Regions from separate parts of the Paenibacillus sp. SN-8-1 genome, predicted to be linked through region 2. Evidence: a T-box and tRNA genes for the amino acid it is inferred to sense, from the RefSeq annotation. Region 2 holds a T-box; the other regions hold tRNA genes.

Region 1 (5,699 bases), 2.2 Mb from region 2:
TTGCTGAAATCCAGAACGTCATTAAGAATCCCGAGAAGCGCTCGCCCGCTCTCGGAGATAATATCCGCATACTCACGCTGCTCTTCTTGAAGCGGTGTCTCCAGCAGCAGATCCGTCATTCCGATTATACCGTTTAGCGGCGTCCTAATCTCATGACTCATCATGGCCAGAAATTCCGACTTGGCTCTCGTTGCCCGCTCTGCTGATTCCTTCGCTCTAACGATTTCCCGTTCATTCGTTATATCATTAAATACGACCACCACACCTACGATTTGCTCACGGTCATACAAGGGTGCCGCTCGGTAATTAACAAGAAAGCTTGAACCGTCTTTCCTCCAGAATACCTCTTCATGAACAGAACGGGCTCTTCCGTCCCTAAACGTCTGGTGAATCAGACAATCATCAACCGGGTAGGGGCTTCCATCGCTTCGAGAATGATGAATCAATTGATGGTTATCGGTTCCAATAAACTCGGACACACTGTAACCCAGCATTCTGGATGCGGCGGGATTAATAAAAATCGTTCTTCCCTCTTCATCAAGTCCGTATATTCCTTCTGATACCGAATTTAGAATCAAGGAATGCTGGTAACTGAGCTTCTCAATTTGTTCAGTATACCGCTTACGCTCTGTGATGTCCGTAGCAATTCCGTATACTCCAACGATGTGCTGATCCACAATAATAGGAACATTCGTTACATTAAGCTCCACAGGGGTCCCATTCTTATGAATAATTGTAGTTTCATAAGACTGGGGTTCCCCTTTCATAGATAGTTCAAAATAGCGTACAGTCTTGTTAATTTCAGCACTGCTTATGATTTGGCTGAAGTTCATGCCAAGTAATTCTTCTTTACTGTAGCCCGAAAGAACTTCCAGGTTGGAGTTTAGGGTCACATAGTTACCGTGCAGATCAAAGGAGTACACAGCGGACGGACTATACTCGAATAGTGACTTATACCGCTGCTGACTCTCCTGCAGGCGTCGTTCGTTGTTTTTCCGGTCCGTAATGTCACGGGATACTGCAACTATTTCAAGAATTTCTCCTGTCTGATCATCAAAAGTATACCTTCCCGTACTTTCAAACCAGATGTACTCTCCATCTTTACGTCTTATGCGGTAAGCGACCGTATACTCTGAGTGATATTGCAGCTGGACCGCCAAGTAATCCTGTACTATCTTTTTATCATCTGGATGAAAATAGTCAAAAGCACTCGTCCCAACAAGCTCCTCAGGTTGATAACCAAGCAAAGTGATACAAGCAGGTGAGGCGTAAGCGTAAGTATTTCCCTCATCCGACTTATGCTTTGAAATTAAATCAAGCGAGTTTTCAGAGATTATCCTATACTGCTTTTCGCTCTCACGTAGTCTGCTTTCCATCAGATTACGCTCCGTAATATCCTGTACGATCCCGAATAATCTTCTGGTTCGTCCCATTTCATCGAATTCTATATCAGTTTGGCTGAAGAGAACCTTATCCTTGTCTCCACAACCAATAACCCTAAACTCTAGTTCGAAGGATTGAGCAGCTTGGGAGGAGGCGTTTTCTAGTGCCTCGGTAACCATTAGTTTATCGTCAGGGTGAATTACCTTCAGCCACTCGTCTAATGGAGAGGTGAATTGACTGAAATCCTGCCCGTATATCCTTACGAACTCTTTGGAGCATGTGAACCTTTCTTGATCTACATCCCACTCCCAGGAACCGATATGAGCAATCTTTTGAGCACGGGCAAGACTCCGTTCACTTCTTCGTAAATGCTCCTCTGCCTGCATCCTGGGTGTAATGTTACGGGTAATGATGAGCAACTTGTCAGCTTGAGTACCGAATCCGTGTACCTTCTGAATACTGGCTTCAACCCAGACCTCGTGTCCATTCGCATGACGTAGCCTCCCTGTTAAAATACCCGTAGATGCAATAAGATCCTTCTTCGCCCATGGTCCTTCATCTGCGAACAGCTCTTTAAGCTGTGTTCCAACAAGCTCCTCAGGAGTATAACCAACTATATCATGTATAGCCGGAGAGATAGACAGACAGATCCCCTTCACAGTAGCAAATGCAATGACATCTTTAGCATCATTCGTGATCACTTGATATAACTTTTCAGATTCCATCAGGCGCCGCTGCATTTCCTTTGTTAAGGTCACATCTTTAAATATGGAATGAACACCCACAACTTCTCCCTCAGCACTGATCGGCACATAGGTAACATCCAAATCAAGAACCTGACCATCCTGCCTAGTAAAATTCAACTCAAAGCTGCTGGTCTCCCCTTGCAGTGCCTGCTCCAAATAGTAGCTCCTTAACGCTTCCCCATCACTCGAGAACAAATACTGTGGAGGGGTACTATTAAATTGTTCTAATGTGTATCCGGTCACTCTTTGAGCAGCTGGATTCGCCTCTATATACTGACCATTCACATCCATTACACAAATGGCATCGGGATGATTCTCATAAAGGGACTGATAAGTGCTTCCCTTCGCAATCAGCTGCTTCAACAGCTCGTTCTTATGATTCATCAAGGCCGACTTCCTTTCTATGCATGGATAAACCTAAATCCACATGAAATCAACTAAACTAAAGAAATCAACAAAGGTTATATTCCCTGTGTATTCAGCAATAAACGCAGCAATCATAGTTAATCCCATTTTATTAGCAAAGTAGTTTTATTCTAACCTATCCCTCAGAAGACTACTAGTAACCTCATGTGAGAATTCCAGGAATAGACCAACATACGAAAAAGAACGCTATGATTAAAACATCATAACGTTCCTTTATCATTCAAAGCGGGTGATGGGAATCGAACCCACGCTATTAGCTTGGAAGGCTAAAGTTCTACCATTGAACTACACCCGCAAAATTTATGGTCGGGACGACACGATTTGAACATGCGACCCCCTGGTCCCAAACCAGGTGCTCTACCAAGCTGAGCTACGTCCCGTAATACTTTTCACACTACATTCATTACAAAATCACAATCGGGACGACACGATTTGAACATGCGACCCCCTGGTCCCAAACCAGGTGCTCTACCAAGCTGAGCTACGTCCCGTAATTGAATAATGGAGCGGACGACGGGAATCGAACCCGCGACCCTCGCCTTGGCAAGGCGATGCTCTACCGCTGAGCCACGTCCGCATAAATATGGTGCGCGTGGAGGGACTTGAACCCCCACGTCAAAGACGCTAGATCCTAAGTCTAGTGCGTCTGCCAATTCCGCCACACGCGCACAATATTAACATATTTACCTGTAAGGTAAATGGTGAGCCATGAAGGACTCGAACCTTCGACACCCTGATTAAAAGTCAGGTGCTCTACCAACTGAGCTAATGGCTCAAATGTTTACCGGGGTCCCCGAAAAGTAATCGGAATCTTCAGCAGAGCATTCGCTTCACTTTTTGGGGTAATAATGGCTGGGGATATAGGATTCGAACCTATGGGTGACGGAGTCAAAGTCCGTTGCCTTACCGCTTGGCTAATCCCCAATAAAATTGAATTGATAGGAAATAAATGGGGCGATCGAGGGGACTTGAACCCCCGAGTGCCGGAGCCACAATCCGGTGCGTTAACCCCTTCGCCACGACCGCCATATTATATTCTCAAAAAAAACTGGTGGAGGCTGATGGATTCGAACCACCGAACTCGTAGAGAGCAGATTTACAGTCTGCCGTGTTTAGCCACTTCACTAAGCCTCCAAAATGGTGCCGGCGAGAGGACTTGAACCCCCAACCTACTGATTACAAGTCAGTTGCTCTACCAGTTGAGCTACACCGGCAAGGTGTGAAAACATTTAATTAAATCATGGCGGAGCCGACGGGATACTCTTCACTTCGTTACGAGACTGCGAAGTATTCCTAACGAAGCTTATGCTCCGACGAACCCTGATGGGTTCAATTCCCGATACAGAAGGATGTTAATGGCGGAGCCGACGGGATTCGAACCCGCGGTCTCCTGCGTGACAGGCAGGCATGTTAGGCCTCTACACCACGGCTCCACACTTCATTGTGAATCCCGTATTATTGCTCGGGATTCATTGCGGGGGCAGGATTTGAACCTGCGGCCTTCGGGTTATGAGCCCGACGAGCTACCGGGCTGCTCCACCCCGCGTCAGTAGTATTATTAAATTGTCCTAAGTCCCTAACACTATTCAGACTATATAGGATAATGGTGGAGGCTGAGGGGATCGAACCCCCGACCCTCTGCTTGTAAGGCAGATGCTCTCCCAGCTGAGCTAAGCCTCCATTAAATGAGATTTGAAGCTGTTATTGAAAGTGGTGACCCGTAGGGGATACTCGTTCTCTGAACGAGACTGCGATGTATTCCTACCGAAGCCTATGCTCCGACGAACCCTGATGGGTTCTCAACCCCACTTGAAGCTATTTGATGTAAGTGGTGACCCGTAGGGGATTCGAACCCCTGTTACCTCCGTGAAAGGGAGGTGTCTTAACCCCTTGACCAACGGGCCTTGTTCAATTGAATATATACACATGACGGAGAAAGAGGGATTCGAACCCTCGAGACGCTTGTGACGCCTACACGATTTCCAATCGTGCTCCTTCGGCCAGCTCGGACACTTCTCCATATAAGGTTGTTGTTTCTGAAAGTGTTAAGTTAATAACACTTTCAGAAACGGTACTCCCCGAACAGGACTCGAACCTGTGACAACTCGATTAACAGTCGAGTGCTCTACCAACTGAGCTATCAGGGAATATGGTGGAGCCAAGCGGGATCGAACCGCTGACCTCCTGCTTGCAAGGCAGGCGCTCTCCCAGCTGAGCTATGGCCCCATAAAGGAATATTAAATTAAGATGGTGGGCCTTAGTGGACTCGAACCACCGACCTCACCCTTATCAGGGGTGCGCTCTAACCAGCTGAGCTAAAGGCCCTTATATGTAGCCGTCTTACCCCGGCACAAAAACCCCAGATGGGGTATTGCTTGGCGGCGTCCTACTCTCCCAGGACCCTGCGGTCCAAGTACCATCGGCGCTGGAGGGCTTAACGGTCGTGTTCGGGATGGGTACGTGTGGAACCCCTCCGCCATCGCCACCAAACGGGATTTTTCCGGGTCAATACTCCCTGAATCACTTCAGGAAAATATCCGACCTTAGAAAACTCATCGCTGCAAGAAAATATCAGACCTTATCAAGGCATGCAGCTTAAAATCGGTTCAGGCTTGATCGCCTGAAAACTAGATACGAAACGAATTTGCGATTGCTCTTCTTGGACTACGTCCTTCCGAGCTGTGTTGGATAAGCCCTCGACCGATTAGTACTGGTCAGCTCCATGCATTGCTGCACTTCCACCCCCAGCCTATCTACCTCGTCGTCTTCAAGGGGTCTTACTAATTGGGAAATCTCATCTTGAGGGGGGCTTCACGCTTAGATGCTTTCAGCGCTTATCCCTTCCGCACTTAGCTACCCAGCTGTGCTCCTGGCGGAACAACTGGTGCACCAGCGGTGCGTCCATCCCGGTCCTCTCGTACTAAGGACAGCTCCTCTCAAATTTCCTACGCCCACGACAGATAGGGACCGAACTGTCTCACGACGTTCTGAACCCAGCTCGCGTACCGCTTTAATGGGCGAACAGCCCAACCCTTGGGACCTACTTCAGCCCCAGGATGCGATGAGCCGACATCGAGGTGCCAAACCTCCCCGTCGATGTGGACTCTTGGGGGAGATAAGCCTGTTATCCCCAGGGTAGCTTTT
Region 2 (5,699 bases):
GAAGAACTCGCAGCTATCATCGTAGAGCCCGTAGCCGGTAATATGGGCGTTGTACCGCCGCTTCCAGGTTTTCTGGAGGGGCTCCGTGAAATTACGAACCAATATGGCAGTCTGCTGATCTTTGACGAGGTCATGACAGGGTTCCGTGTTCATTTGAATTGCGCACAAGGCCGATATGGCGTAACTCCTGATCTTACCTGTCTGGGTAAAGTTATTGGCGGCGGCCTTCCAGTTGGCGCATATGGCGGCCGAAGAGAGATTATGGAGCAGATCGCACCTTCAGGGCCGATCTACCAAGCGGGTACTCTTAGCGGCAACCCATTGGCGATGACTGCAGGCTTCACCACCTTGTCTCTACTCACTCCAGAGGTATATGAGCGGCTTGAAGTCCTTTCTGCAAGATTGGAAGCGGGTCTTAATGCCAATGCGAAGGAGAAGGGAATACCGCTATCTATTAACCGTGTCGGCTCTATGGTGTGTCCGTTCTTCACGGATGAGAAGGTCATTAACTATGAAACGGCCAAGACAAGTGATCTTAACCTGTTCAATAGATATTTCGCGGCATTGGTGGACGAAGGAATCAGCGTTCCTCCATCCCAATTTGAAGGGATGTTCGTCTCGGGTGTCCATACAGTAGATGACATTGATGCGACGATTGAAGCTAACCGCCTGGCCCTTCAGAAGATATGAGTTACAGAGGAAGTGCGGTCAGACGCGGAGAATGGCTGGAAGTAATGCCGGGCAGGCTTCCTCAGAATACAGACAGTCCGCATTCCACTGTTCATCAGTGGCTTAAGGAGACTTTGAGGGTACCTCCCAAGCTGCTCTCCAGATTGGAACAGCAGGATGGAATCAAGCTGGCAGGAGACCGTATTCGGATACGGCTCTTTCCGCCTCGTGATTATGGATTTGAGCCATATTGGGCTGAACTTCATGTACTGTATGAGGACGACTATTGTCTTGTGGTGCATAAACCGGCAGGCATGAAGGTTCACCCGACTGGTAACGAACGGCAGCCAACGCTCGCACATGTGGTAGCGGCTCATTATATGGGCCAGGGCGAGCAGGTTGCCGTTCGCCATATTCACAGGCTCGATGAATTCACCTCTGGGCCGGTTCTCTATGCCAAGAATGAATATGCTCAGCTTATACTGGATGAGGCCATGAGTGTGAAGAAGATTGAGCGTGTCTATGTAGCTGTGGTTCAGGGCAGTGTTGAAAGTCCTGCCTTCAGGGTGGAAGCGCCTATTGGACGGGATCGTCATCACGCGAAGCGTCAGCGGGTCTCTGATACGGGCAAGCCCGCGGCAACCCGGGTAGCTCTTCTGGACAGCTTAAGGGAAGCCAGCCTTGTGCGTTTAACTCTCGAAACAGGAAGAACCCATCAGATCCGCGTACATATGAGCCATATCGGTCATCCCCTTGTAGGCGACGAGCTGTACGGGGGAAGCACCCGGTATTTCAGTTACCAGGCATTGCACGGGGAATCCCTGACTTTTCCACACCCGTTAACAGGAGAAATTGTGGAGGTTAGGGATCCTTGGCCCAAGGACTTTACAGAGCTGCACCGCAGGCTATCCTTAGAATCATAGAGAGAAACTTACGGGTCTGCCAAAAAGAATGGCATGCTCTCCTTTTTGAAGCATATAGATTAAACGAGTGAAGAAACCTTGTTTGGATATGCGTAAAAGGAGGTTATACCCTTGGCAGATCAATCCTATGGGTTAAGGTTTGATATCTATGAACGTGTTCATTTATCAGAAGAAGTCATCGGCATTCAGGAATTGGTTGAGCTGGAGCTCCTCCCAAGAATTCAGGTTGTTCCGGGTGATGAATATGCGTCGCTTCGGGGGCATTTGCATGTATCCGGTCTATACCGCGGTGATGGAGGGACACAGGAGCTATCGCATCTCATTCCTGTCGAAATCACGGTTCCGCTGAGCCGGGTTAATCGGCTTGAGGATATTACGGTCGAGATTGAGAATTTTGATGTCGATGTTCTGAACCCGCACAGCTTGAATATTACGGGTGTTCTTTCTTTGCGGGGAATTGAGACCGTAGCTTTTGTTCCGGGAACAGAAGAGTGGAGCGATGAGGGATACACTGTATCCCATGAGGCCGAGCGCGTAGAGCAGAAGGAAAGTACAGAAGATTTTGTAGATCAGAAGGACAGATTAGATACCCGGGATGAAGCAATCACACCTTCGGCAGTCAACTACGATCCGCCAAGCGCTGAGCCCATCTGGTCGCTTCCAGCGCTTGAGGAGCAGAAAGAAGAGTCTCCTCTATTGTCTAAAGAGAGAGTGACCACACCAGCTTCAGCGCCCGTTTCTTCTCTCTCGCCGTTATGGGCGGACAAGGAATCGAATGAGGGTATTGGGCCTAAGGGGAATAAGGACGAAGGATCTCGAACCTCCTCTCAGAATCAACAGCTTGAAGAGGCGCATTCCTCAGAGACTCTGAAAGCCTCGCATACCGAGGAGTCTGTCCAGGGTCAAGCTAAGCTTGAAGAGGGCGACAGAGTCTCTACCGCTGAAGAATATTTGGAGAACGTTCAAGAAGTAGAAGCTGCTGAACCCGTAACCGAACTTGCAACCGAATCTGTAACCGAACCTGCTATAACCGAACCCCAAGTGGAAGAGCGGCCTGAGTTAAAGATTGCACTTGGCAGCAAGAAGGTGACAGATCAAGCCGCTGATGATCATGTTCCTCTAAGTACATTGCTTCAGTCCGGGCGTCCGACTAAAGAAGCGGAAGCGCTGGAGACCTTGGTGCAGGAAGCCCAGGAACCACTATCTGAAGACAAGGAAGATGTTCGCTGGAAAAATTTATTTATCTCAGGGGTACAGGAGCAGACTCCTTTCCGGCAGGTGAAGCTTGTTATTGTGCAGCGGGAAGAGACAATTGATGTGATTGCGGACCGGTACCAGATTAACCCCCGCGAACTTCTGCTCTACAACCGGTTGTCCGAACAGAGCCTGGAAGAAGGGCAAGTCCTTTATATTCCTTAATACCTATGATGAACCTGTGCCGTATGCACAGGTTTTTTTGTCGTATTATAGGAGGTTGAAACTGCCTATTATTGACTATCGATGCCATCCACGTTATTATTATAGGGATAAATAAGCAAAGACATCGAACGGGAATAGTAGGCAGTGTGCCCTTCAGAGAGCGGAATTGCAGGCGCTGTGAGGTTTCGCAGGATGCAGCTGACCGAAGTCGCCCGGGAGTCGTCCATTTGAGCAGATCTCTTCTGTCAGAATGGGCCGGTTACAGCCGTTATCTGTCTGAGTGTCGCGAATAAGGGCTTCTTTCTGATGGAGGAGTGCTGTTAAGTCTATTTGCGAAACAAAGGTGGTACCACGAAAGATAAGCCTTTCGTCCTTTGAGACGAAGGGCTTTTTTTGTTTTTTTCACTTATTCCGCTTCTTTTATGGGAATAACTGCAAGAAATGGAACGCCAATTAAATTAAAACTCCCCTATAATATCGGAGGTATGTGTAATGTCAGAAATGAACCAAGAGACGTCCTCGGCAAATATGCCAACGACGTATGATCCGAAATCTGCGGAAGCGAAATGGTACAGTTATTGGAAGGAAGGCAACTTTTTTGAAGCGGGGAGCCGTAAGGATGCCGAAACCTTTACGATCGTAATCCCTCCACCGAATGTAACAGGTATGCTGCATATCGGGCATGCGCTGGACTTTACACTTCAGGACATTATGGTTAGAGCTAAGCGGATGCAGGGTTATGATGCCCTATGGCTTCCTGGTACCGATCATGCGGGGATTGCTACCCAGACCAAAGTAGAGCAAAAGCTTCGTGAACAGGGAGTTACCCGGTATGACCTGGGACGCGAGAAATTCCTGGAGAAAGTATGGGAATGGAAGGATCAGTATGCTGAGACCATTCACGAGCAATGGGCCAAAATGGGCTTCTCTCTCGATTACTCCCGTGAACGGTTCACGCTGGATGAAGGACTGTCCAAGGCCGTACGAGAGGTGTTCGTGAAGCTGTACAACAAAGGATTAATCTATCGCGGAAAACGCATTATTAACTGGGATCCGGCAGCGCGGACCGCGCTTTCTGATATCGAGGTTGAGTATAAAGAGGTGAACGGTCACCTGTATCATTTGCAGTATCCATTGAAGGATGGAAGTGGACATATTACAGTGGCCACCACACGTCCTGAGACAATGCTGGGAGATACGGCAGTAGCTGTGCACCCTAAGGATGAGCGTTACGCCCATTTGATTGGACAATCGTTGGTGCTCCCAATCGTGGGCCGCGAGATTCCGATCATTGCAGATGAGTATGTAGATAAGGAATTTGGAAGCGGCGCGGTGAAAATTACCCCGGCACATGATCCGAACGACTTCGAGGTAGGTCTGAGACACGATCTGCCGCAAATTACAGTTATGGATGAGACAGGAACGATGAATGCGGATGCAGCCAAGTATCAGGGGCTTGACCGCAGTGAATGCCGCAAACAAATCGTACGGGATCTGCAGGAGCTTGGAGTGCTTATCCGCATTGAGGATCATGTTCACCAGGTAGGTCACAGTGAAAGATCGGGAGCTGTGGTAGAGCCTTATCTGTCAACCCAGTGGTTCGTGAAGATGGGACCACTTGCAGAAAAAGCGATTGAAGCGCAAAAATCGGGTACGGGAGTTAATTTTGTACCGGATCGTTTTGAGAAAATATATCTGCACTGGATTGAAAATGTGCGTGACTGGTGTATTTCCCGGCAGCTGTGGTGGGGACATCGGATTCCAGCTTGGTATCACGAGACCACCGGTGAGATTTTTGTAGGTACGGAGGCCCCTGAAGGATCAGAGTGGCGTCAGGATGAGGATGTACTGGACACTTGGTTCAGTTCAGGCCTGTGGCCGTTCTCAACCTTGGGCTGGCCGGATGTGGATCATGAGGATTACAAGCGGTTCTACCCAACGAATGTGTTGGTTACCGGCTACGATATAATTTACTTCTGGGTAGCGCGAATGATCTTCACCGCCCTTGAATTTACAGATCAAATTCCGTTTAAAGATGTGCTTATTCACGGTCTCGTCCGTGACAGCGAAGGGCGTAAAATGTCCAAATCGCTTGGCAATGGGGTTGACCCGCTTGAAGTCATTGAGAAATATGGCGCAGATGCGATGAGATACATGATCTCAACCAGCAGTACACCTGGCCAGGATCTTCGTTTCCGCTGGGAGAAGGTGGAGCAGGCCCGTAACTTCGCGAACAAGATCTGGAATGCTTCCCGCTTCGCGCTGATGAATTTGGAAGGCGTAAAGTATGAAGACATCGATATCACTGGTAATTTGAGTACAGCAGACCGGTGGATACTGCACCGATTTAATGAAACGGCACGGGATATTACCCGTCTGATCGATGCTTACGAGTTTGGAGAAACGGGACGCTTGCTGTACAACTTCATTTGGGATGATCTGTGCGACTGGTATATTGAATTCGCGAAGCTCACCTTATATGGGGAAGATGCGGCTGCCAAGAGCAAGACGCAATCCGTGCTTGCCTACGTACTTGACCGTACACAGCGGCTGATCCACCCATTCATGCCATTTATTTCCGAAGAAATTTGGCAGCATCTCCCTCATAATGGAGATACGATTACTTTATCCGAGTGGCCTAAATACGATACCGCTCTCGAAGCTCCGGACGCGGTTGAAGAGATGAAC
Region 3 (5,699 bases), 2.2 Mb from region 2:
GCTTGCTTCGACTTCGGCATTAATACCCTCATCTGGTACACCGTTTGCCGCTTTGTCTCTAAGTGAAATATTCCATACTTTCTGATTAGGATTATTCCATCTTCTCGACAACTGCTTGTATTCAGTGGTGAACTCGGGAGGGATAGGTATGAACGATTTAATCCGTTCTAGAGCCTCATCACCGTCCTGAATTGCTTCCTTGGATGGAGTGAAATTACTACCACCTGAAGGAACATCCTCTGCCTTCTGAATGCTCTGAACTGAACCCACTTGAGGTTCCGTCTGTTTTCCTGTAACTGCGTCAATACTATTCATACTTCTATCAACCGGTAAATACCCCAAGAAGTACTTGGTTGTTTCTCTAGAATCAAGTCTATCTGGAATATAAGACAGTTCTACATCAAAGCTATCCTTGAACTTCTGCTCTGCACTCTCCAGCGTAATTGCTGGCTTAGGGGAAGGATACACCGCGTAAGCCTTACTACGATTATACACCGTTACCTCACCGTTATAGTTAACCCCAACCTGGACCGACTCAAAGTCCGAATAAAGGCCATTTACCGGCACCTTAAAATTGAAGTAGTAATCTTGCGCCGTAAATAGGGAACCACTTTGCCGATTATAGCTATTGTCTTCTTTAAGACTTTGGACATCTAATCCTTTAACTTTGGCACTCAACCAATCTAAGGCAATCTTCTTGGCACTGGTCTCATCAACTTTGGAGGCTCCTTCTTTGGTATACATCTGGATTAGACGACCAGGCAGACTAACATATATTACTTCACCGGTCACTCCATCCACTTGAGCACTGAATGAGGTGCCCCAATTACCTATCTGAAGATTATATTGAAGCTCCCACTTCTTATCGTAATCCACTGGGTAGCTATTCTGATTGCCAAATTCTGCGGAGCTCAGTGTCACCTTAGAAAGCAGCGGAAACATTTCCTTTACCGCCTTGTCAGCTTGAGCAGAAGTAATTTTAGCCCCATTTGGCAATTTATCACTAGTTCCATTTACAGATGTAGATGTAGATGCAGAAACCGTGCTGCCTGAAGCCCTGGAATCCTTAGTGTCAGATATGATCACTGTATTGTCTGCCCAAGCGGCTGTAGGACCGCTTAACATTAGAAGCACTAACGTACATGCTGCAAAAACTAGTGGCCTATTCTTTCGAGCATATGTACCCTCCCTAGAAGTTTGAGTTAACTGTTCCTTGCTGCTGTTCTTATTGTTCATTACTGCTTCCCCTTCCCTCTCCACGTGATAGATGATTCTTATAATAAAGAACACACTCTAACTGGAAAAGTTTGGACGAAGTAAAAAATAAAATAAAAAAACCATGAACTAATGTTCATGGTCTACTTTAAACTATATGCCGGTGAAGGGACTCGAACCCCCACGGTTTCCCTCACGATTTTGAGTCGCGCGCGTCTGCCAGTTCCGCCACACCGGCATGGTGTGTAATTCTTCTCAATAGATTAATGAGAATATGGCGCGCCCTAAGAGATTCGAACTCCTGACCTTTTGATTCGTAGTCAAACGCTCTATCCAGCTGAGCTAAGGGCGCAAATATTTAATACGGTAAAACTGTCTATCAAAGTTTAAGAATGGAGGCGCCACCCAGATTTGAACTGGGGATAAAGCTTTTGCAGAGCTGTGCCTTACCACTTGGCTATGGCGCCATAAATGGAGCGGACGACGGGAATCGAACCCGCGACCCTCGCCTTGGCAAGGCGATGCTCTACCGCTGAGCCACGTCCGCATATTAAATGGCTGGGGATATAGGATTCGAACCTATGGGTGACGGAGTCAAAGTCCGTTGCCTTACCGCTTGGCTAATCCCCAATGTAAAGTTAATGGGGCGATCGAGGGGACTTGAACCCCCGAGTGCCGGAGCCACAATCCGGTGCGTTAACCCCTTCGCCACGACCGCCATAATACTTACACATTATGAAATTGGCAGGGGCAGCAGGAATTGAACCCACACCAACGGTTTTGGAGACCGTTGTTCTACCTTTAAACTATGCCCCTAAAAACTGGTGGAGGCTGATGGATTCGAACCACCGAACTCGTAGAGAGCAGATTTACAGTCTGCCGTGTTTAGCCACTTCACTAAGCCTCCAAAAAATGGTGCCGGCGAGAGGACTTGAACCCCCAACCTACTGATTACAAGTCAGTTGCTCTACCAGTTGAGCTACACCGGCACGGTGTAAAAGAATCATGGTGGCTCGGGACGGAATCGAACCGCCGACACGAGGATTTTCAGTCCTCTGCTCTACCGACTGAGCTACCGAGCCATAATGCTTACTATTACATATTAAATTATAAGATTTAAATGGCGGAGCCGACGGGATTCGAACCCGCGGTCTCCTGCGTGACAGGCAGGCATGTTAGGCCTCTACACCACGGCTCCACACTATGTAAATCAATTGCGGGGGCAGGATTTGAACCTGCGGCCTTCGGGTTATGAGCCCGACGAGCTACCGGGCTGCTCCACCCCGCGTCAGTATAACAATATGGTGGAGGCTGAGGGGATCGAACCCCCGACCCTCTGCTTGTAAGGCAGATGCTCTCCCAGCTGAGCTAAGCCTCCATATGTTAAACATAATCTTTATTTTAGCAGATACACTGCTATAAAATCAAGTGTGAATAATGGTGACCCGTAGGGGATACTCGTTCTTCGAACGAGACTGCAATGTATTCCTAACGAACCAAATGCTCCGACGAACCCTGATGGGTTCTCATCCCCACTTGAAGCTGTTTAATGAAAGTGGTGACCCGTAGGGGATTCGAACCCCTGTTACCTCCGTGAAAGGGAGGTGTCTTAACCCCTTGACCAACGGGCCTTACAATAATAGTGGCGGAGAGAGAGGGATTCGAACCCTCGAGACGCTTGTGACGCCTACACGATTTCCAATCGTGCTCCTTCGGCCAACTCGGACACCTCTCCATATGGCTCCCCGAACAGGACTCGAACCTGTGACAACTCGATTAACAGTCGAGTGCTCTACCAACTGAGCTATCAGGGAACATTATTCAATTCAGGCTTGATCGCCTGAAAACTAGATACGAAACGAACTTGCGTATGCTCTTCTTGGACTGCGTCCTTCCGAGCTGTGTTGGATAAGCCCTCGACCGATTAGTACTGGTCAGCTCCATGCATTGCTGCACTTCCACCCCCAGCCTATCTACCTCGTCGTCTTCAAGGGGTCTTACATACTGGGAAATCTCATCTTGAGGGGGGCTTCACGCTTAGATGCTTTCAGCGCTTATCCCTTCCGCACGTAGCTACCCAGCTGTGCTCCTGGCGGAACAACTGGTGCACCAGCGGTGCGTCCATCCCGGTCCTCTCGTACTAAGGACAGCTCCTCTCAAATTTCCTACGCCCACGACAGATAGGGACCGAACTGTCTCACGACGTTCTGAACCCAGCTCGCGTACCGCTTTAATGGGCGAACAGCCCAACCCTTGGGACCTACTTCAGCCCCAGGATGCGATGAGCCGACATCGAGGTGCCAAACCTCCCCGTCGATGTGGACTCTTGGGGGAGATAAGCCTGTTATCCCCAGGGTAGCTTTTATCCGTTGAGCGATGGCCCTTCCATGCGGTACCACCGGATCACTAAGCCCGACTTTCGTCCCTGCTCGACTTGTCAGTCTCGCAGTCAAGCTCCCTTATGCCTTTGCACTCTTCGAATGATTTCCAACCATTCTGAGGGAACCTTGGGGCGCCTCCGTTACTCTTTAGGAGGCGACCGCCCCAGTCAAACTGCCCACCTGACACTGTCCCCATACCGGTTCACGGTACCAGGTTAGAACTCCGATACGATCAGGGTGGTATCCCAACGTTGCCTCCACAGAAGCTGGCGCTCCTGCTTCTTAGGCTCCCACCTATCCTGTACAAATCGTATCAAAGTCCAATATCAAGCTGCAGTAAAGCTCCATGGGGTCTTTCCGTCTTGTCGCGGGTAACCTGCATCTTCACAGGTATTAAAATTTCACCGGATCTCTCGTTGAGACAGCGCCCAAGTCGTTACGCCATTCGTGCGGGTCAGAATTTACCTGACAAGGAATTTCGCTACCTTAGGACCGTTATAGTTACGGCCGCCGTTTACTGGGGCTTCGGTTCATAGCTTCGGGTTACCCCTAACCACTCCCCTTAACCTTCCAGCACCGGGCAGGCGTCAGCCCGTATACTTCGCCTTGCGGCTTCGCACAGACCTGTGTTTTTGCTAAACAGTCGCTTGGGCCTTTTCACTGCGGCCCCCTCGTGCTATTCACACTACCGGGGCACCCCTTCTCCCGAAGTTACGGGGTCATTTTGCCGAGTTCCTTAACGAGAGTTCTTCCGCGCGCCTTAGAATTCTCTTCTCGCCTACCTGTGTCGGTTTGCGGTACGGGCACCTTCTCCTGACTAGAGGCTTTTCTTGGCAGTGTGAGATCATGACCTTCGCTACTGTAATTTTCACTCCCCATCACAGCCCAGCCTTAACGGTGTGCGGATTTGCCTACACACCAGCCTCACTGCTTGGACAGACATCCATCAGTCTGCGTCACTACCCTGCTGCGTCACCCCATCGCTCATAACGGATTACGGTGGTACAGGAATTAGGGCCTGTTGTCCTTCGACTACGCCTTTCGGCCTCGCCTTAGGTCCCGACTTACCCTGAGCGGACGAACCTTCCTCAGGAACCCTTAGGCTTTCGGCGGATCAGATTCTCACTGATCTTTTCGTTACTCATACCGGCATTCTCACTTGTATGCTGTCCAGCGCTCCTTACGGTACACCTTCAACCTACATACAACGCTCCCCTACCCCTGATGCAAAGCATCAAGCCATAGCTTCGGTGGTGTGTTTAGCCCCGTTACATTTTCGGCGCAGAGTCACTCGACCAGTGAGCTATTACGCACTCTTTAAATGGTGGCTGCTTCTAAGCCAACATCCTGGTTGTCTGTGCAACTCCACATCCTTTCCCACTTAACACACACTTGGGGACCTTAGCTGATGGTCTGGGCTGTTTCCCTTTTGACAATGGATCTTAGCACTCACTGTCTGACTCCCGGATCTAAGTTTATGGCATTCGGAGTTTGACTGAGCTTGGTAACCCTTGGCGGGCCCCGCACCCAATCAGTGCTCTACCTCCACAACTCGTTATTCCGAGGCTAGCCCTAAAGCTATTTCGGGGAGAACCAGCTATCTCCGAGTTCGATTGGAATTTCTCCGCTACCCCCACCTCATCCCCGCATTTTTCAACATACGTGGGTTCGGGCCTCCAGTGCGTGTTACCGCACCTTCACCCTGGACAGGGGTAGATCACACGGTTTCGGGTCTACGTCCACGTACTATAAGTCGCCCTATTCAGACTCGCTTTCGCTGCGGCTACGGCTCTTCACCTTAACCTTGCACGGGAACGTAACTCGCCGGTTCATTCTACAAAAGGCACGCCATCACCCATATAGAGGGCTCTGACTTCTTGTAAGCACACGGTTTCAGGATCTCTTTCACTCCCCTTCCGGGGTGCTTTTCACCTTTCCCTCACGGTACTGCTTCACTATCGGTCGCTAGGGAGTATTTAGCCTTAGCAGATGGTCCTGCTGGATTCATACGGGGTTTCACGTGCCCCGCACTACTCGGGATCCGTCTCGGAGGGATCAGACTTTCGGTTACAGGGCTTTTACCTCTTCTAGCGGGCCTTTCCA
Region 4 (5,699 bases), 2.0 Mb from region 2:
TTACAAAGGATTAGGGTAGGCGAAGAGGTCTGGAAAGGCCCGCTAGAAGAGGTAAAAGCCCTGTAACCGAAAGTCTGATCCCTCCGAGACGGATCCCGAGTAGTGCGGGGCACGTGAAACCCCGTATGAATCCAGCAGGACCATCTGCTAAGGCTAAATACTCCCTAGCGACCGATAGTGAAGCAGTACCGTGAGGGAAAGGTGAAAAGCACCCCGGAAGGGGAGTGAAAGAGATCCTGAAACCGTGTGCTTACAAGAAGTCAGAGCCCTCTATATGGGTGATGGCGTGCCTTTTGTAGAATGAACCGGCGAGTTACGTTCCCGTGCAAGGTTAAGGTGAAGAGCCGTAGCCGCAGCGAAAGCGAGTCTGAATAGGGCGACTTATAGTACGTGGACGTAGACCCGAAACCGTGTGATCTACCCCTGTCCAGGGTGAAGGTGCGGTAACACGCACTGGAGGCCCGAACCCACGTATGTTGAAAAATGCGGGGATGAGGTGGGGGTAGCGGAGAAATTCCAATCGAACTCGGAGATAGCTGGTTCTCCCCGAAATAGCTTTAGGGCTAGCCTCGGAATAACGAGTTGTGGAGGTAGAGCACTGATTGGGTGCGGGGCCCGCCAAGGGTTACCAAGCTCAGTCAAACTCCGAATGCCATAAACTTAGATCCGGGAGTCAGACAGTGAGTGCTAAGATCCATTGTCAAAAGGGAAACAGCCCAGACCATCAGCTAAGGTCCCCAAGTGTGTGTTAAGTGGGAAAGGATGTGGAGTTGCACAGACAACCAGGATGTTGGCTTAGAAGCAGCCACCATTTAAAGAGTGCGTAATAGCTCACTGGTCGAGTGACTCTGCGCCGAAAATGTAACGGGGCTAAACACACCACCGAAGCTATGGCTTGATGCTTTGCATCAGGGGTAGGGGAGCGTTGTATGTAGGTTGAAGGTGTACCGTAAGGAGCGCTGGACAGCATACAAGTGAGAATGCCGGTATGAGTAACGAAAAGATCAGTGAGAATCTGATCCGCCGAAAGCCTAAGGGTTCCTGAGGAAGGTTCGTCCGCTCAGGGTAAGTCGGGACCTAAGGCGAGGCCGAAAGGCGTAGTCGAAGGACAACAGGCCCTAATTCCTGTACCACCGTAATCCGTTATGAGCGATGGGGTGACGCAGCAGGGTAGTGACGCAGACTGATGGATGTCTGTCCAAGCAGTGAGGCTGGTGTGTAGGCAAATCCGCACACCGTTAAGGCTGGGCTGTGATGGGGAGTGAAAATTACAGTAGCGAAGGTCATGATCTCACACTGCCAAGAAAAGCCTCTAGTCAGGAGAAGGTGCCCGTACCGCAAACCGACACAGGTAGGCGAGAAGAGAATTCTAAGGCGCGCGGAAGAACTCTCGTTAAGGAACTCGGCAAAATGACCCCGTAACTTCGGGAGAAGGGGTGCCCCGGTAGTGTGAATAGCACGAGGGGGCCGCAGTGAAAAGGCCCAAGCGACTGTTTAGCAAAAACACAGGTCTGTGCGAAGCCGCAAGGCGAAGTATACGGGCTGACGCCTGCCCGGTGCTGGAAGGTTAAGGGGAGTGGTTAGGGAGTAATCCCGAAGCTATGAACCGAAGCCCCAGTAAACGGCGGCCGTAACTATAACGGTCCTAAGGTAGCGAAATTCCTTGTCAGGTAAATTCTGACCCGCACGAATGGCGTAACGACTTGGGCGCTGTCTCAACGAGAGATCCGGTGAAATTTTAATACCTGTGAAGATGCAGGTTACCCGCGACAAGACGGAAAGACCCCATGGAGCTTTACTGCAGCTTGATATTGGACTTTGATACGATTTGTACAGGATAGGTGGGAGCCTAAGAAGCAGGAGCGCCAGCTTCTGTGGAGGCAACGTTGGGATACCACCCTGATCGTATCGGAGTTCTAACCTGGTACCGTGAACCGGTATGGGGACAGTGTCAGGTGGGCAGTTTGACTGGGGCGGTCGCCTCCTAAAGAGTAACGGAGGCGCCCCAAGGTTCCCTCAGAATGGTTGGAAATCATTCGAAGAGTGCAAAGGCATAAGGGAGCTTGACTGCGAGACTGACAAGTCGAGCAGGGACGAAAGTCGGGCTTAGTGATCCGGTGGTACCGCATGGAAGGGCCATCGCTCAACGGATAAAAGCTACCCTGGGGATAACAGGCTTATCTCCCCCAAGAGTCCACATCGACGGGGAGGTTTGGCACCTCGATGTCGGCTCATCGCATCCTGGGGCTGAAGTAGGTCCCAAGGGTTGGGCTGTTCGCCCATTAAAGCGGTACGCGAGCTGGGTTCAGAACGTCGTGAGACAGTTCGGTCCCTATCTGTCGTGGGCGTAGGAAATTTGAGAGGAGCTGTCCTTAGTACGAGAGGACCGGGATGGACGCACCGCTGGTGCACCAGTTGTTCCGCCAGGAGCACAGCTGGGTAGCTAAGTGCGGAAGGGATAAGCGCTGAAAGCATCTAAGCGTGAAGCCCCCCTCAAGATGAGATTTCCCAGTATGTAAGACCCCTTGAAGACGACGAGGTAGATAGGCTGGGGGTGGAAGTGCAGTAATGCATGGAGCTGACCAGTACTAATCGGTCGAGGGCTTATCCTCAAAGTTTCACGAAGTGAAACTACTTCGGAAGCATATTCTAAGAACCCCGAGAACAATGGGGCACACGCAAGTTCGTTTCGTATCTAGTTTTCAGGTGATCAAGCCTGAACCGATTTTAAGCTGCAAGCCTTGATAAGGTATGATATTTTCTCGCAGTGATGAGTTTTCTAAGGTCGGATATTTTCCTGAAGTGATTCAGGGAGTATTGACCCGGAAAAATCCTGTTTGGTGGCGATGGCGGAGGGGTTCCACACGTACCCATCCCGAACACGACCGTTAAGCCCTCCAGCGCCGATGGTACTTGGACCGCAGGGTCCTGGGAGAGTAGGACGCCGCCAAGCGATTACGTTTATTCCCTGATAGCTCAGTTGGTAGAGCACTCGACTGTTAATCGAGTTGTCACAGGTTCGAGTCCTGTTCGGGGAGCCATTGCTCTCATAGCTCAGTAGGTAGAGTGCATCCATGGTAAGGATGAGGTCACCGGTTCGATCCCGGTTGAGAGCTCCATTTTCTCTGGTTGATGACAGCTATAAGTCGTCAAACGATGAGGCCCGTTGGTCAAGGGGTTAAGACACCTCCCTTTCACGGAGGTAACAGGGGTTCGAATCCCCTACGGGTCACCATTTTCTTCTTAATGTAAGTTGGATATGGCTAGAATTATATGAGTGATATCAGTACATACTATGTCCTAAAGTCTTGCCAAAGTATCCATAATGTTTTAATTCATATGGAGGCTTAGCTCAGCTGGGAGAGCATCTGCCTTACAAGCAGAGGGTCGGGGGTTCGATCCCCTCAGCCTCCACCATCGTTTTTATATCTGAGGACAAACTGTCCAAAGTGAGACATTGGGGATTAGCCAAGCGGTAAGGCAACGGACTTTGACTCCGTCACCCATAGGTTCGAATCCTATATCCCCAGCCATTTTGAGCCATTAGCTCAGTTGGTAGAGCACCTGACTTTTAATCAGGGTGTCGAAGGTTCGAGTCCTTCATGGCTCACCATTTACCTTGATTGTCATGGTGAATAGTGTTACTTGTGCGCGTGTGGCGGAATTGGCAGACGCACTAGACTTAGGATCTAGCGTCTTTGACGTGGGGGTTCAAGTCCCTCCACGCGCACCATTTGCGGACGTGGCTCAGCGGTAGAGCATCGCCTTGCCAAGGCGAGGGTCGCGGGTTCGATTCCCGTCGTCCGCTCCATTATTTGCGCCCTTAGCTCAGCTGGATAGAGCGTTTGACTACGAATCAAAAGGTCAGGAGTTCGAATCTCTTAGGGCGCGCCATTTTACTTGCAATTGATAATCTCATAAGCAGCACCATTTTCGGGACGTAGCTCAGCTTGGTAGAGCACCTGGTTTGGGACCAGGGGGTCGCATGTTCAAATCGTGTCGTCCCGACCATTATTTCTTCGGTGCGGGTGTAGTTCAATGGTAGAACTTTAGCCTTCCAAGCTAATAGCGTGGGTTCGATTCCCATCACCCGCTCCATAATTCACCAACAGCATCATCGTAAGCGATGGTGTTTTTTGTTATAATACGTTTTATTTTTACCCATGGATTTTACTGCTTTGACGTGTCAGCGCATTGATTGAATGTTGAAGTGGTTTTTTATGCAGATGGATATGTTCATGTTAATCAGGGAGTTCTAGTTTCTTCGATGAGAATTAAACTTTTGAGAGACTAGCAAAGTTCTATCTATGGGCTATAATAATACAAATAAATGATTAAATATTTAACTTATTTACCTCTTTGGCTGAATCTACAGCCTTGTTTTAATAAATAAAGTGAAGATTTTATGCACCGTTTATTGTATTATGTAAAAAGGCATTACAAAGACGGAAACAGGAGAATTGGGAGGAGAAGCATGACAGAACTAGCGGTAACCGCAAACAAAAGTAATTCCAACAACCTGCTGCGGCGTGATATTCGTTTTTTGGGCAATATTTTGGGAGAAGTCCTTGTACATCAAGGCGGTAATGAACTCTTAGATATTGTCGAAAAGATACGTGAAGCCAGCAAGTCACTTAGAGCCGTATTTCTACCTGAACTGCATGAGGAGTTCAAACAGCTTATTAACACGCTTGAGCCGGACATCCGACATCAAGTCATTCGGGCTTTCGCTGTTTATTTCCAGTTAGTTAACATTGCAGAGCAGAATCATCGTATTCGCCGCAAGCGTGACTACGAGCGTTCTGCCGGGGAGACGGTACAGCCTGGATCTATTGAGGATTCTGTTAGAGACCTTAAAGAACGCGGCTTCTCCTACGATGAAGTACAGGATATTTTACAAGGCTTGTCTTTAGAGCTTGTCATGACAGCTCACCCGACGGAAGCAATGCGCCGTGCAATTCTCGATATTCACAAACGGATTGCTGATGATGTTATGCAGCTGGATAACCCGACTTTGACTTTCAGAGAACGCGAGCAGCTTCGTGAGAAATTGCTGAATGAGGTAATTACCCTATGGCAGACCGATGAGCTTCGTGATCGCAAACCTACAGTACTCGACGAGGTTCGAAATGGTATGTACTATTTCCACGAGACTTTGTTCCATGTGCTGCCTGATGTATATCAAGAATTGGAACGCTGCTTGACGAAGTATTATCCTGAGCATAACTGGCATGTTCCGACATATCTGCGTTTTGGCTCATGGATCGGGGGAGACCGGGATGGTAACCCTTCCGTTACAGCGGAAGTAACTTGGGAGACTCTGTTAATGCAGCGTAAGCTGGCTGTGCGGGAATACCAGCGTATTCTGGCTGAATTGTTCCGTTACTTAAGCTTCAGTACAAGCATCGTCAACGTTACTGACGAGCTGCTTACTTCCATTCAGAAGGATCGGGAGACGGTCGTTCTGAACAAAACGCCTCAATGGCGGAATGAGAAAGAGCCTTATCGGGTGAAACTCACTTATATGACGGAAAAGCTTCATAACGTCATCGATGAGTCGAAGAAAGATTCCATTGATCGCTACAATAGCGTAGCGGAATTGGTTGAGGATCTTAATGTTATTGATCGCAGTCTACGCCATCACTATGCTGATTATGTGGCAGATACGCATATCCGTTACTTGATACGCCAAGTGGAGC

Evidence for each region. A T-box is a leader RNA that pairs with one kind of tRNA and senses whether it is charged. The one in region 2 lies ahead of ACRRNK_RS06005 (valine--tRNA ligase), so its partner is inferred to be a tRNA-Val.
Region 1: it encodes a tRNA-Val, which carries the amino acid that the T-box ahead of ACRRNK_RS06005 (valine--tRNA ligase) is inferred to sense. The anticodon was not compared.
Region 3: it encodes a tRNA-Val, which carries the amino acid that the T-box ahead of ACRRNK_RS06005 (valine--tRNA ligase) is inferred to sense. The anticodon was not compared.
Region 4: it encodes a tRNA-Val, which carries the amino acid that the T-box ahead of ACRRNK_RS06005 (valine--tRNA ligase) is inferred to sense. The anticodon was not compared.

Annotation. Positions count from the first base shown of each region.
Region 1 is NZ_CP194782.1:3,499,334-3,505,032, forward strand. Features, by position in the region: gene ACRRNK_RS17095 (PAS domain S-box protein) at 1-2,513, opposite strand, end outside; tRNA gene ACRRNK_RS17100 (tRNA-Gly) at 2,780-2,850, opposite strand; tRNA gene ACRRNK_RS17105 (tRNA-Pro) at 2,859-2,935, opposite strand; tRNA gene ACRRNK_RS17110 (tRNA-Pro) at 2,973-3,046, opposite strand; tRNA gene ACRRNK_RS17115 (tRNA-Gly) at 3,058-3,132, opposite strand; tRNA gene ACRRNK_RS17120 (tRNA-Leu) at 3,140-3,223, opposite strand; tRNA gene ACRRNK_RS17125 (tRNA-Lys) at 3,255-3,330, opposite strand; tRNA gene ACRRNK_RS17130 (tRNA-Gln) at 3,405-3,479, opposite strand; tRNA gene ACRRNK_RS17135 (tRNA-His) at 3,506-3,581, opposite strand; tRNA gene ACRRNK_RS17140 (tRNA-Tyr) at 3,605-3,689, opposite strand; tRNA gene ACRRNK_RS17145 (tRNA-Thr) at 3,694-3,769, opposite strand; tRNA gene ACRRNK_RS17150 (tRNA-Asp) at 3,912-3,988, opposite strand; tRNA gene ACRRNK_RS17155 (tRNA-Met) at 4,028-4,101, opposite strand; tRNA gene ACRRNK_RS17160 (tRNA-Val) at 4,160-4,235, opposite strand; tRNA gene ACRRNK_RS17165 (tRNA-Glu) at 4,385-4,459, opposite strand; tRNA gene ACRRNK_RS17170 (tRNA-Ser) at 4,486-4,574, opposite strand; tRNA gene ACRRNK_RS17175 (tRNA-Asn) at 4,630-4,702, opposite strand; tRNA gene ACRRNK_RS17180 (tRNA-Ala) at 4,706-4,781, opposite strand; tRNA gene ACRRNK_RS17185 (tRNA-Ile) at 4,804-4,880, opposite strand; rRNA gene rrf (5S ribosomal RNA) at 4,929-5,045, opposite strand; rRNA gene ACRRNK_RS17195 (23S ribosomal RNA) at 5,240-5,699, opposite strand, start outside.
Region 2 is NZ_CP194782.1:1,263,425-1,269,123, forward strand. Features, by position in the region: gene hemL (glutamate-1-semialdehyde 2,1-aminomutase) at 1-690, shown strand, start outside; gene ACRRNK_RS05995 (RluA family pseudouridine synthase) at 687-1,592, shown strand; gene ACRRNK_RS06000 (LysM peptidoglycan-binding domain-containing protein) at 1,704-3,011, shown strand; T-box leader at 3,127-3,389, shown strand; gene ACRRNK_RS06005 (valine--tRNA ligase) at 3,513-5,699, shown strand, end outside.
Region 3 is NZ_CP194782.1:3,712,174-3,717,872, forward strand. Features, by position in the region: gene ACRRNK_RS18155 (YcdB/YcdC domain-containing protein) at 1-1,236, opposite strand, end outside; tRNA gene ACRRNK_RS18160 (tRNA-Leu) at 1,374-1,453, opposite strand; tRNA gene ACRRNK_RS18165 (tRNA-Arg) at 1,491-1,567, opposite strand; tRNA gene ACRRNK_RS18170 (tRNA-Cys) at 1,609-1,682, opposite strand; tRNA gene ACRRNK_RS18175 (tRNA-Gly) at 1,688-1,762, opposite strand; tRNA gene ACRRNK_RS18180 (tRNA-Gln) at 1,771-1,845, opposite strand; tRNA gene ACRRNK_RS18185 (tRNA-His) at 1,858-1,933, opposite strand; tRNA gene ACRRNK_RS18190 (tRNA-Trp) at 1,958-2,031, opposite strand; tRNA gene ACRRNK_RS18195 (tRNA-Tyr) at 2,038-2,122, opposite strand; tRNA gene ACRRNK_RS18200 (tRNA-Thr) at 2,129-2,204, opposite strand; tRNA gene ACRRNK_RS18205 (tRNA-Phe) at 2,222-2,297, opposite strand; tRNA gene ACRRNK_RS18210 (tRNA-Asp) at 2,337-2,413, opposite strand; tRNA gene ACRRNK_RS18215 (tRNA-Met) at 2,430-2,503, opposite strand; tRNA gene ACRRNK_RS18220 (tRNA-Val) at 2,518-2,593, opposite strand; tRNA gene ACRRNK_RS18225 (tRNA-Glu) at 2,772-2,846, opposite strand; tRNA gene ACRRNK_RS18230 (tRNA-Ser) at 2,859-2,950, opposite strand; tRNA gene ACRRNK_RS18235 (tRNA-Asn) at 2,954-3,029, opposite strand; rRNA gene ACRRNK_RS18240 (23S ribosomal RNA) at 3,120-5,699, opposite strand, start outside.
Region 4 is NZ_CP194782.1:3,881,690-3,887,388, reverse strand. Features, by position in the region: rRNA gene ACRRNK_RS19125 (23S ribosomal RNA) at 1-2,612, shown strand, start outside; rRNA gene rrf (5S ribosomal RNA) at 2,837-2,953, shown strand; tRNA gene ACRRNK_RS19115 (tRNA-Asn) at 2,966-3,041, shown strand; tRNA gene ACRRNK_RS19110 (tRNA-Thr) at 3,044-3,119, shown strand; tRNA gene ACRRNK_RS19105 (tRNA-Glu) at 3,161-3,235, shown strand; tRNA gene ACRRNK_RS19100 (tRNA-Val) at 3,342-3,417, shown strand; tRNA gene ACRRNK_RS19095 (tRNA-Gln) at 3,459-3,533, shown strand; tRNA gene ACRRNK_RS19090 (tRNA-Lys) at 3,538-3,613, shown strand; tRNA gene ACRRNK_RS19085 (tRNA-Leu) at 3,650-3,733, shown strand; tRNA gene ACRRNK_RS19080 (tRNA-Gly) at 3,737-3,811, shown strand; tRNA gene ACRRNK_RS19075 (tRNA-Arg) at 3,818-3,894, shown strand; tRNA gene ACRRNK_RS19070 (tRNA-Pro) at 3,935-4,011, shown strand; tRNA gene ACRRNK_RS19065 (tRNA-Gly) at 4,025-4,098, shown strand; gene ppc (phosphoenolpyruvate carboxylase) at 4,475-5,699, shown strand, end outside.